Regions from separate parts of the Pseudoalteromonas sp. 78C3 genome, predicted to be linked through region 3. Evidence: predicted binding sites of a transcription regulator. Region 3 holds the regulator's gene; each other region holds the start of a gene.

What was found. Region 3 encodes sigma-54, which starts transcription at its own class of promoters, with help from an activator protein. Its sites were predicted from a motif close to GTTGGCACGNNNNTNGNNT; they were not measured.
Region 1: CXF76_RS07900 (TorF family putative porin) is a predicted target of sigma-54. The motif match lies at 2,150-2,168, and genes of this name have one in related genera.
Region 2: CXF76_RS00960 (flagellar basal body rod protein FlgF) is a predicted target of sigma-54. The motif match lies at 1,870-1,888, and genes of this name have one in related genera.
Region 4: fliE (flagellar hook-basal body complex protein FliE) is a predicted target of sigma-54. The motif match lies at 1,535-1,553, and genes of this name have one in related genera.

What each region holds. Positions count from the first base shown of each region.
Region 1 covers NZ_PJAV01000134.1:22,046-25,229, forward strand. Annotated here, with positions in the region: gene CXF76_RS07890 (efflux RND transporter periplasmic adaptor subunit) at 1-402, opposite strand, end outside; gene CXF76_RS07895 (YIP1 family protein) at 459-1,172, opposite strand; gene CXF76_RS07900 (TorF family putative porin) at 1,365-2,051, opposite strand; gene CXF76_RS07910 (hypothetical protein) at 2,329-3,184, opposite strand, start outside.
Region 2 covers NZ_PJAV01000070.1:7,869-11,052, forward strand. Annotated here, with positions in the region: gene flgH (flagellar basal body L-ring protein FlgH) at 1-263, opposite strand, end outside; gene flgG (flagellar basal-body rod protein FlgG) at 280-1,068, opposite strand; gene CXF76_RS00960 (flagellar basal body rod protein FlgF) at 1,090-1,833, opposite strand; gene flgE (flagellar hook protein FlgE) at 1,991-3,184, opposite strand, start outside.
Region 3 covers NZ_PJAV01000145.1:23,191-26,374, forward strand. Annotated here, with positions in the region: gene lptA (lipopolysaccharide transport periplasmic protein LptA) at 1-5, shown strand, start outside; gene lptB (LPS export ABC transporter ATP-binding protein) at 2-727, shown strand; gene CXF76_RS10575 (RNA polymerase factor sigma-54) at 797-2,296, shown strand; gene hpf (ribosome hibernation promoting factor) at 2,322-2,609, shown strand; gene ptsN (PTS IIA-like nitrogen regulatory protein PtsN) at 2,614-3,066, shown strand; gene rapZ (RNase adapter RapZ) at 3,085-3,184, shown strand, end outside.
Region 4 covers NZ_PJAV01000128.1:2,057-5,240, reverse strand. Annotated here, with positions in the region: gene fliF (flagellar basal-body MS-ring/collar protein FliF) at 1-1,142, opposite strand, end outside; gene fliE (flagellar hook-basal body complex protein FliE) at 1,163-1,495, opposite strand; gene CXF76_RS06625 (sigma-54-dependent transcriptional regulator) at 1,652-3,118, opposite strand; gene CXF76_RS06620 (sensor histidine kinase) at 3,115-3,184, opposite strand, start outside.

The DNA.
Region 1 (3,184 bases), on a different contig from region 3:
GACATCGTATAAGTCTTTTTGTCTTTTAAGTTGTCGCTCTAGATTAGTAAGGCGTGTTCTACTATGTTTAATTTCAATCTCTGTGGCGCGAAGGATTGCTTTACTACGGGTAACTTCAGATTCAAAAGCGGTTGTATCAAGGCGCATTAACATATCGCCTTGTTTCACTCCTTGGCCTTCTTGAACAAATATTTTATCTACTCGGCCTGTCACTTCAGAGCGTAATTGCACTTGTGTATTAAAAACTAAATTACCTGAAGCCATTATTGAGTCAGCAATGTCGCCTAGCTCTACTTGAGCAATATTTACTTCGGCTTGTTTTTCATCGCCAGAAATTTGCTTTGACACAATTAGGGCTATAAATGCGCCTACAGCGAGTGTGATGATTATTGCTTTTTTCATTTTTATCTATCCGTGAATTAAGTAATGCGGAGGCAATACATACCCCCATCTAGTGGTTACATTGCTGCAATGACTGCCCAAATACCAAAAATAATGATTGAAGGAAGTGCAGAGAATAGGAGTGCTTTGTTAGTTGAAAAATTAGTCCAGCATTTTAAGCCGATCATTCCCAGCGCAATGCTCCAAAAGCTAAATAAGTTTATTGATTCTAATAAGCTATAAAAAGGATGGCCAATTTCAAGTCCTATTATTAATTGGTTAATAGATGCGTAGCTAAATACGGCTTGTTGAGATATTTGATCTGTACTTGCACTTAGTACAAGAGCAATTGTGCCTAGGCTTGAAATAACAACTGGCATCATTGTCCAGGTAGAGAATCCATACCAAGCTCCGTAGCTATGTTCTGATTCAGGATCTTGTTTAGCCACAAGCATATAATAAAGTGCCATGAGTGCATTCATAATAGCTAGCCCCATTACGCTGCCAAACAGAGCAAACCAAATTTGGTTTTCTGCATTTAGCTCTATACTTTGACGAATTGCTTTTTGCTCGCCAATTGTTGCATCTATACTTGATGCTGCTACTTGCTCATTAATCAAAAACTGCATATCAACACTAGAGTAAAAAATATAAACACTAGCGATACTAGCAAGGGTAATACATATAAATGCTAACCATGACCAACCCTTGGCGTGTTCAACACCATTGAAAGCTTTACTAGGATTTATATAAATATCGAGTAGGGCGCTAAAAGCGTTAGGTGATTTCATTATTATTCCTTTATACCTATTTTATGGCTAGGCAGTTATAAATGCCCAGTGACTAAGTTATAGAATAAAGGAAAAAGTATGTATTGTTTTCATTCAATTGTAACGGTTTGTTAACAGGTGTGAGGGGTCTTATTCAAAAACGAGAAAAGGGCCAAAAGGCCCTTCGTGTTGCAGCAAGTAACACATTCTTTCTTATAAATTAAAGTCTACAGAATAAGCAACGTAAGCTTTAATATCTGAATCATCCATATCTGTATCAGACAAACCAAAAGTAAAACCGTCTTTCGAAATTGATACACCGTAATCTAGAATATTGTCATCGCCAATAAAATCACCAGAGTAATGGCCTAAGTGAAGTGCCATTTCAGTGCCGTTACTGCCAACAGCAAAACCGTAGTCAGCTGTCAGGTAAAGTGAATCACCAAAGTCTGTACCATCACCACTTGCAGCTGATGTTGCAAGTACTGAAGCACCAAATGTAAAACCTTCTACACTAATGCTACCGTAAATTTCAGAGAAATCTGCGTCAGCTTCAGAAGCGGCATCTGGGTAAGCGTAATAAATATAGCCAACATCGTAGCTAACGCTTTCGTTAATGTCGCCACCAAAGCCTGCATATAAATCAAGCTCATAGGTCATTTCATCTGCCCACGATGCATTTGAAGCCCAAGTACCTGCATAAAAGCCCGATTCATTGGCGTAATCAATACCGCCTGAAATAGCTGCATCGCCCCCAGTTTGCTCTTGACCACGCCATAAGTAGTTTGATGTTGCCGCTGCATTAGCAGTTACTTCAGCATGTACGGCTGTTGACGTTAAAGATGTTGCGCCCATTAATGCTATAGCACTGATAGCGATTGTTTTTTTTAGTTTTAGCATGTCCATTTCCCGTTATATGATTTTTGCTCGCCAAGGTTTTTATTATGTAATCGGAACCTTTAGGCTGACGGCTTTTTATTGTTTAACTAACGGGATAATTGCACTGTATGTGCCAGCTTCATTATTTTTTATTAAAAATTATTTTTTATTTATTAAAAACATGAGCTTGAATTTTATGAATAGGATGGGGATATAACATGAAGGAAGATGTTGCGCACATTGCTGGTGCATAAATTAACCTAGCCGCACCATAAAAGTACGGCTAAATTAGAAGATTTTAACCGAATATAGTGCGCATAAGGCTAATTGTTTCGTTTACGCTGCGACCTTTTTGTACTTCACTCACAATTGAATCACGTTTACTGCGAATATGCTCAGGAATATCGTCAGCAGCAAGTGCACGGTCTACTAGAATTTCTGCAGACTCTTTACCTCTACGCTGAGTTTTACCTGTTGTAGTTGTAGTACGTTTAGGCTTGGTTAGCAGTTTAATGTAGTTAGAGTTATCTGGTGTTTTAGCATCAGCGTAGTGAAAGAAACATGGAATTAATGCTTTAATAGCAACCAATTGTTCTTCTAACTCATTACTAGGTTTAGCCATTTTGTACCATGACATAGCTTGAATACCTTTTACGATATCTTGCCAGTAACGCTCAAAATCACTATTTTTAAGTTTAGAAACACCAAGGGCACCACATAATGCATCTAATCGATTATTTGTAATCGGAGTAAATAAATCAGGGCGACGCATTGCAAGCAGTCGTGTTGCAGGCGCAAGTGTTGGTTTTTCGTTGTTGTCGGTGAATATTTTTGAATAAGCAGCAACAAATTGTTGATATTCGTATTGAGTAATATCACCTTCAAGTGGAATATTCACTAGTGCATCGTCAAAAGCACCTGGTAAATCACCAAGCATTTGATGGAAGCTCTTTGCACTCTTTGTAGATGCAAACCATTCAACGTCAAAGTTGTATGTGCTTGGATCAAGTGATGCCATGTGCTTACCGCTAAACGCAAGTAAGTCTTCAGGAATCATATCTTTAAGAGACTGTTCACGAATGCTTTTGATGTAGTCTACCAAACGAAGCTGTTCATCAAGTGCAATAACGTCTTTGTGTTGTTCTACAAATACA
Region 2 (3,184 bases), on a different contig from region 3:
GTTTTAGCGGCTTTTGTTGCTTGAGTAGACTCTTGCAATTTAACCGTAATTATATCGCCAGTACGTAGCGCTTTTTTATCAGAATATAAGTCGTTTGATGTATGAGTATTAAACAATGAACCTGTGGCTACCAGCGGCTCTAAAATAGGCTCGGGGTACATAGGTGCGTAGTAAGGGTCGTCCTGCACTACTTCACTATTTTGCGTAGACATACAGCCACTTAAAAATAATGTGCCCGCTGTAAATAAAATAATATTACGCATAATTCCCCCTACTCTATTAAAGCTGTTGATTGATATAACTCATCATTTCGTCAACGGCCGAAATTACTTTTGAGTTCATTTCGTAAATACGCTGAGTTTCTATTAGATTTACTAGCTCTTCAGTTACATTTACGTTTGAAGTTTCGAGTGAGCCTTGAATAATGCTACCTAACCCTTCAACACCCGGGTTACCTTGTACCGGCGCACCACTTACAGCGGTTTCGGTATAAAGATTTTGACCGATTGGCTCAAGACCCGACGGATTAATAAAGTCACTAATAGTCAGCTGACCAATGACCACGTTATCGGCTTGACCTGCAACACGCACAGATACTTCGCCGTCTTGCGAAACCGTAATTGATTGCGCATCATCAGGTACATTCATTTCTGGCTGAATAACATAACCAGCGCCCGATGTTACAATTCGGCCATCGCCATCAGTAGTAAACTGACCGTTGCGCGAGTAAGCAATATTGCCATCTGGTTGCAGTACTTCAAAAAAACCTTCACCAGAAATCATCCAATCTAGTGAGTTTTCGGTGGTCAACATGTTGCCTTGCGTAAACTCTTTTTGGTTAGCTACAACTTTAGCACCCGCACCTAGCATTAGGCCCGATGGCATTTCGGTATCTTGCGATGAACGACCACCTGGTTGATTAATATTTTGATAAAGTAAATCTTCAAATATAGCGCGGCTTTTTTTGTAACCTACAGTACTCGCATTCGCTAAGTTATTTGAGATAACCGATATATCGGTTTGTTGAGCGTCTAGCCCAGTTTTACTGATCCACAATGCTGGATTCATAATCGTGTCCTCATTTTAAAGTTAAACTATGCGTAATAACTGATCTTGACGCTCGTCAATTTCTTCAGCTGTTTTCATTAATTTCACTTGTAATTCAAATTGGCGCTGGTGGCTTATCATGTCGACCATTTCGTGAACAGGGTTCACATTTGACATTTCAAGCGAACCACTTAAAACTTTTACATTGGCAGAGGTATCTACTGTTACATTTGCTTTTGGTCTAAATAAACCATCGTTACCTTTTTCGAGCTGTGAGCTATTTGCTTCTACCACTCTAAGCGTGTCTATTTCTTCTAAAAAGTTAGCGGGAGCGCCTTGCGGTCGAACTTGAATAGCGCCATCTTGGCTAAACCCTATTTTTTCGACTGGAACGGGTAAAATAACAGGTCCCCCTTCGCCAATAACTTGACGACCGTGGCTGGTTACGAGCATGCCTTGAGCAGTAATGTTTAACGTACCCACTTTTGTATAAGCTTCATTACCGGAGGCATCTTGCACTGCAAGCCATGCGTTATCGCTCATCGCGATATCTAAGTCTCGCCCGGTTTGAACAATGCCCCCCGATACCATGTTTGAACCCGGACGCTCTTGCATTGAAAATACACGTGTAGGCAAACCTTCGCCAAACGCTTGCATAGAACGTGCTTGCGCAAAGTCAGCTTTAAAACCCGTTGTATTTGCATTTGCCAAATTATTGGCTTTTAAAGCAAGCCCTTGTAGGCTTTGCTTAGCGCCAGAGGCCGCAATGTAGACCATTTTGTCCATAGTATCGACTCACATAAAAAATCTCTGAACTTACAAATGCAAAATAGATGCCAGATTAAATTTGACGCAACATTGAGAGGTATTTAGAAGGGCTTGCAAAGAGGACTTATAAAAAAGGCTGCAAAAATGCAGCCTAATATATTTAATGGGGTTTAGCTTATCGAATCTGCAAAATACTTTGCTGAATAGTTGAGTTAACTTCAAGCGCACGTGAGTTTGCTTGGTAATTACGCTGTGCAGTAATTAAGTCTACTAGTTCATTAGTAAGGTTTGTATTTGATTGCTCAAGCGCTGATGAGTTAATTCCACCAAATGTACCCGAACCAGCTTCACCCGCTACAGGTTCACCTGAATCAATACTTTGCTTCCAGCTTGTATCACCCACTTGTGATAACCCTTGTGAATTTGGAAAACGTACCATAGCCACTTGGCCTAAAAATGTTGAGTCACCATTACTGTAAGAAGCGACAATTTTACCGTCTGTGCCTATATCAATTCCGGCTAAACGGCCTACCGTTGAACCATCTTGATCGAGTGCTTTTACTTCAAAACCACTTGAATACTGAGTTGGGATACGTCCTGCCGTGTTATTTTCGTCGCGCCAGTTAAGCTCAATACCAGTACCTGGGAAAGTTGCACCATTGTCTAGTAATGTTGATAAACCAGCACCAGAACCCGCTGGCAGTAGTATTTCATCAAAAGTGGTTGTATTTGTATTTGCCACACCACCTGTTGTTGATGGTAAACCACTTGAGTTAAAACCTAGGGTAGTTAGTGGTGTATAAGGTGTCGTTGTTTGTTCTCCACCAGTTGTGCCATCAACTACTTTGCCATCGAGTGTTGCGTATACTTCCCAACTGTTATCTGTACCACCTGCTGCGGCATCATCTTCTTTAGCAAAAAAGTATTGTAAAATATGTGGTTCACCTAGTGAATCATATACCGTTGTTGACGTAGATGAGTTATAAGTACCACTAGAAGCAGGGTCAAAATCTAGACCTGTTGGATCCGCCGTTGCATCTAAGTTAAACGACAAAAATACATTTTCTGTTGCGCGAGGTGAACCAGACGAATCAGGGATTTGAATTGGATCAGTTGTGCTCAAACTTACCGACGTTGTATCACCTGTAGATGAATCAACTGGGAATGCTTGTAAAAAGTTACCTTTTGCGTCAACCATAAAGTTATCTTGGTTAAGCTTAAATGCACCTGCACGTGTATATGTTAAATCTTGCGAAGATAAATCGTCGGTCATCGCAAAATAACCTTCACCAGTGATTGCTAAATCAAGTGAGTTATTTGTAAATTGTAGTGAGCCTTGATGAAACTGCTGCGCAACCATGGTTGTTTG
Region 3 (3,184 bases):
CATGAGCACATTAAAAGCAGAGCTATTAGCAAAGAGCTATAAAGGCCGTGAAGTTGTAAAAAACGTCGGCCTTGAAGTCAAAGCTGGCAGTATTGTTGGCTTACTTGGCCCTAACGGCGCAGGTAAAACCACCACGTTTTATATGATAGTAGGACTTGTACCTAGCGACAAAGGTAAAATATCGATAGACGATAACGATATTACTCTTTTACCTATGCATAGTCGTGCTAGATTAGGCATTGGCTACTTACCGCAAGAGTCTTCAATATTCAGAAAGCTGACTGTTTATCAAAACTTAATGGCCATTTTAGAAACGCGCAAAGAGTTAAATAAACAAGCTAGAGAAGACACTCTCGATAAATTATTAGATGAATTTAGCATACAACACATTCGTGATAGCCAAGGTATGGCGTTGTCGGGTGGCGAACGTCGTCGTGTGGAAATAGCACGTGCGCTGGCAGCAGATCCTAAATTTATATTACTGGATGAACCATTTGCAGGTGTTGACCCGATTTCGGTATTAGATATAAAGAAAATAATAGAACATCTTAAAAATCGTGGGATTGGTGTATTAATTACCGATCATAACGTAAGAGAAACCCTTGATGTTTGTGAAAAAGCCTACATTGTTTCTCATGGGGAGCTGATTGCATCAGGTACTCCAGAACACGTATTAAATGATAAAACAGTACGCGATGTTTACTTAGGCGAGCAATTTAGGCTGTAACATTTACGCCATGTCTTTAAGCATCTGCTAGTATTAATTATAACAACATAAAAGGATTGTTAGAGATACATGAGGCAATCACTACAGCTGCGCATGGGCCAGCAACTTACAATGACTCCACAGTTGCAACAAGCTATTCGTTTGTTGCAACTCAGTACATTGGATCTCCAGCAAGAAATACAAGAAGCTCTCGACAGCAACCCGCTATTAGAGGTTGAAGAAGCAGACTATTCAGAAGACGCTGCTGGTAAAAACGAGCAAAAAGCAGATACAGATGACATAACTGTTAGCGCATCTGCCGATGATGCTCCAAGCGAATACGAACAAGATAGTGGTGAAGCACTTGCAAAAGACACGCTAAGTGACGACATGGCTATGGATGTTAGTTGGGATGAGTACATGAGTGCCGCCCCAGCAGCATCATCGGGTCCGATGCCTGAAGACGAATCAATATACCAAGGCGCCTCTACTGAAACGCTCCATGAGTATTTAATGTGGCAGTTACAACTAACGCCATTTAGCCCTACAGACGAAGCGATTGCTATTGCTATTGTAGAAGCCGTCGATGATTCAGGTATTTTAACACTAAGCTGCGAAGAGATTTTAGAAAGCTTCAATCAAGAAAACGAAGATGATAACGAAGTCGAACTTGATGAAATTGAAGCTGTATTAAAACGCATCCAACTGTTTGATCCTGTTGGTATTGCTGCGCGTAGCCTACAAGAGTGTTTATGTATTCAGCTTAACCAGTTTGATAAAGAAACACCTTACATTAATGAAACAAAAATGATTTTAACCGAGCATATTGATTTATTAGCTGCTCGTGACTATCGTACATTAATGAAGAAAACTAAGCTCAAAGAAGAAGAGCTTAAAGAAGTAATGACATTAATACATACTCTAAGCCCTAAACCTGCAGATACTATTGTAAGAGAAGAATCTGAGTATGTTATTCCTGATGTGTCAGTTAAAAAAATTAAAGGCCGCTGGGTTGTTGAGTTAAACCCAGACAGCATGCCTAAAATTCGTGTTAATAGCCAATACGCGGCAATGTCTCGCACTGTAAAATCCAGTGGTGACAGCCAGTTTATTCGCTCGCATTTACAAGAAGCTAAATGGTTTATTAAAAGCTTAGAAAGTAGAAACGACACGCTATTAAAAGTAACAAATTGTATTGTTAAGCAACAACAAGGCTTTTTTGAACACGGTCCTGAAGCCATGAAACCAATGGTTTTAAATGATGTTGCTGAAATGGTAGAAATGCACGAATCAACAATTTCGCGCGTAACAACCCAAAAGTATATGCACACACCCCGTGGTATATTTGAGCTTAAATACTTTTTCTCAAGCCATGTAAGCACCGAAAACGGTGGTGAATGTTCATCTACAGCAATCCGTGCGCTTATCCGAAAATTAATCGCAGCAGAAAACTCAGCAAAACCATTGAGTGATAGCAAAATAGCGGATATATTGGCTGAGCAAGGAATTAAAGTAGCGAGACGTACAATCGCAAAATACCGCGAATCTCTGGCTATTCCACCGTCAAATCAACGTAAAAGTTTGATTTAAGACGCAAAAAAAGAGGGTAATGCTTATGCAACTAAACTTAACTGGTCGTCACGTAGAATTAACCGATTCACTAAGAGACTATATTAATACCAAATTTGCGAAGCTAGAAAGACACTCTGATCATATTAATAATGTTCATGTCATTCTCGATGTAGAAAAATTAAATCAAAAAGCAGAAGCCACCATACACGTAAGCGGTGCTGAGTTATTTGCCTCTACAGAACATCAAGATATGTATGCCGCCATTGACTCGTTGATCGACAAGCTCGATCGACAAGTAATTAAACACAAAGAGAAGCTTGCTCGACACTAATATGATGAAATTAAGCTCACTTATATGCCAGGACTGCAGCAAAGCTGCGGTCCTTTTTAATAGCAAAAAAAGAATTTTAGAGTTCATTAGCGAACTTGCTCACGACAAACTTCCGTATTTACCGCAACAAGATATTCTTAATGCTTTAATGAGCAGAGAAAAATTGGGTAGTACAGGTATAGGGCGTGGCATTGCCATTCCTCATGGAAGAATGAGCGGTGCAGAAGAGCCTTTGGCTTTAGTACTCGTTAGCGAAACTCCAATAAATTTTGATGCAATCGATAATCGCCCTGTTGATATTTTCGTCGCACTCATCGTACCAGATGGCGATAACCAGCAGCACTTAAAGACTCTAGCAACCATTGCTGATAAACTAAACAACAAAGATTTTTGTAAACAGTTACGCAGTGCAAAATCAGATACTGAGCTTTACCAAGTTATTATCAATCAATCATAGTTTTATAAAGGGTGTTAAATGGAGTTAATTATCATAAGCGGCCGTTCTGGTTCTGGAAAGTCGGTTGCTTTACGCATTGTAGAAGATTTAGGTTATTATTGCGTAGATAATATTCCAG
Region 4 (3,184 bases), on a different contig from region 3:
ATTACACCACTTTGCTGGCGCTTATGAGAAATTGTAGTGTCGAGTTCATAATTACGTGTGGCTTCTTTGTGGCTGCGTGTTGGTGACGTAGCTGTGCCTGCACCACCTTGCCCCGCAACCTCAGGAATGTTCGAATTTAACGGTGGCTGATTTGTAAGCGCACCTGGAATACCAACAGCTAGGCCGCCAATGTTATTTTCTTCAAATGTGGTTTCGCTTCTAACCGCTGGTAGGTCTGGGTTATAACGCTTTTGAGTTTCCTCAATCGAGCTAAAGTCCATACTCAAATCAACTTGAGCTGTATAGTTTGCAAGCCCAACAACCGGTATTAAAATACTGTCTATTTTTTCAAGATACTCTTGTTCGCGCTTACGTTCTAAATCGTATTCTTTACGAGAGCGTGCTGCTAATGAGCTTTGCGAACCTGAATTTAGTAATCGACCATTTTGATCGGTAACAGTAACTCGCATAGGCTCTAAACCCTGTACTGCTGAAGCAATCATATCAACAACAGAATCTACTTCTTCACGGTCAAGTGAGCGGCCACGCTTAAGCGTTAATACAACAGTTGCTGATGGTTTTTTCTCTCTGCGGGCAAATACGTTTTCTTTAGGAATGGCTAACAATACTTTAGCGCGAGTAATGTTGTTAAGTTCTTCAATGGTGCGTGCTAACTGCTGTTCTCGACCATGTTTTAGGCGTTCGCGCTCTAAGCGTTGGCTTACACCAAAGCCCATATCTTGCATAATTATGTCAGAGCCCGACGCTGGCCCTTGCTCTAACCCTTCGCGGGTCATTAGTAGCTTAATGTTTTGGTATTCGCTTTCATCAACCGATACAACGTTGCCATCTAGTTGATATTCAATTTGTTGCGCATCTAAAAAGTCGAGCGTTTGAATAAGCTCTTCAGTTTGCATTTTGCCTAACGGGCGCATATCTGGCTGACGAGCCCAAATAATAATAAAAATCGCGATAGCTAAACAAATAGCCAATGCTATAACCAATGTTACTTGGCGCAATACATCAACACCATTTAAAGCACTTAAGTAGCCTGACTTTTGTTCTTGTTGATCATCACCACCACTTTGGTCAATACCGCCACCAGCAAGTGCTAGGTCTGTAGATTGGTTAGATTGCGCCACAATAATTCTCCACTACCTAATTAAACAGGCATGTTCATGATTTCTTTATAAGCTTCAACAAGTTTATTACGAACCTGTACTGTAGCCTCAAAAGCAACTGACGATTTTTGAGAAGCAATCATCGCTTCAGCAAGCGATACACTTCGATCACCCATCTCAACTGCTGTTACTTTTTGCGCGGCATCTTGTTGTAATCCGTGCACTGAATTTAGTGCATCACTTAGCATGTCGCCAAACTGGGAAGTAGAAGTAGGTTGAACTTGAGTCGGCAATTTATTTATTTGATTATTACGGCCGGCTTCTAAAGCCATTGATTGCATTTCTTGAAATACAGCACTGTTTTGAATTTTCATAATTTATCTCTGACACGCAGTGAACTCTTACAAGTAATAAAGCACAAAGCATGCCAAATAATTAATCATTAAAATACAATAGGTTAACTTTAGTTTGTGTTAGTCAGAGTTTTGACGACCCTAAGCTTGCACTGCAAACTTAGGGTTTATAGGAGGTTATGCAGGAAGTGAAATACCTAAATCGCGCATTTGCGCTAGTTTATAACGTAGAGTGCGCGGGCTTATGCCCAATGTTTCGGCAACGTCTTTACGCTTACCTTGGCAACGTGCAAGGGTTTCTAAAATAATGCGATGCTCTTTGTCTTTAAGCTCATCTTTATAGCTACCGGTATCTGCCGCAAGTAAACCTTGTTTAGGCTCATCCTCGGCATGCAATTTTTCATCATAATATGCGGAGCTTAGCGTGCTTTTATCAACGCCTTTATCTGCGTGAGCTAATTCTGTTGGCGATACTGTTTGCGCTGGTGCCAATGAAGGCTCCATAACAAAATTATTAGATACTAAGTTTTCGATAAAAATAGCATGCTCGTTTATTGTATCGCCACTTCGCAGTATAAGTGCACGCTGTATAACGTTATCAAGCTCGCGCACATTACCAGGCCACGCGTGAGCCAGTAACTTTTGCTCGGCAGCTTTATCTAAATACGCCATAGGCTCTTTGCTTTTACTTATATGGCGCTCAATTAAATGCTTAGCCAATACAATAATATCGCCAGGGCGTTGGCACAATGGTCGCCACATAAGTGGAAAAACATTAAGCCTGTAATATAAATCTTCTCTAAACTGATTTTCAGACACGGCTTCTTTTAAATCACGATTACTGGTTGCCAAAATACGTACATCGAGCTGAATTGTTTTACGACCCCCTAAACGCTCAACTTCACGCTCTTGCAGTACGCGTAACAGCTTAGCTTGTAGCCCTAAGTCCATCTCAGTAATTTCATCAAGTAAAATAGTGCCGCCCTGTGCTTGCTCAAACTTACCCGGACATGCTTGAATCGCGCCTGTAAAAGCCCCTTTTTCGTAACCAAATAAAGTGGCTTCGAGCATGTTTTCAGGAATAGCCGCGCAGTTAATCGCTACAAAAGGCTCATTACAACGACTCGACTTATCATGAATATAACGAGCGAGTACTTCCTTACCTGAACCACTTGGGCCAAGTACCATTACACTTGCATCAGAGCGTGCTACTTTACTCGCAAGCTCCAATAATTGAATACTAGTTGGGTCGGCAACAATAGGTCCGTCGGTTTCTTTTGCTTTTTCAGGCAAATAACGGCTCACCATATTTAACAGCACTTCAGGTGCAAATGGTTTAGCCATGTAGTCAATTGCACCTAGGCGCATGGCTTCTACCGCATCGTCAATTGTGGCGTACGCCGTCATCATCAATACAGGTAAATCAGGGTGGTTTAATTTAATACTGCGTAGTAAATCAAGTCCACTCATTGCGCCCATTTGCACGTCGCTTACAACAAGCGAAAATTGATCTTTTTTAAGCAGTAACATTGCTTGCTCAGCACTGTTGGCTGCAACACATTCAATACCCGACATTTCAAGGGTATCTATTAAGGCTTCACGAAGCCCTGCGTCATCTTCGACAACTAAAATAGTGTTACTCATAATGAACCCTCTAGTTTAGATGTTGCCTTAATAGGCAGTAACAAGCTAAAGCAGGCACCACCCTGC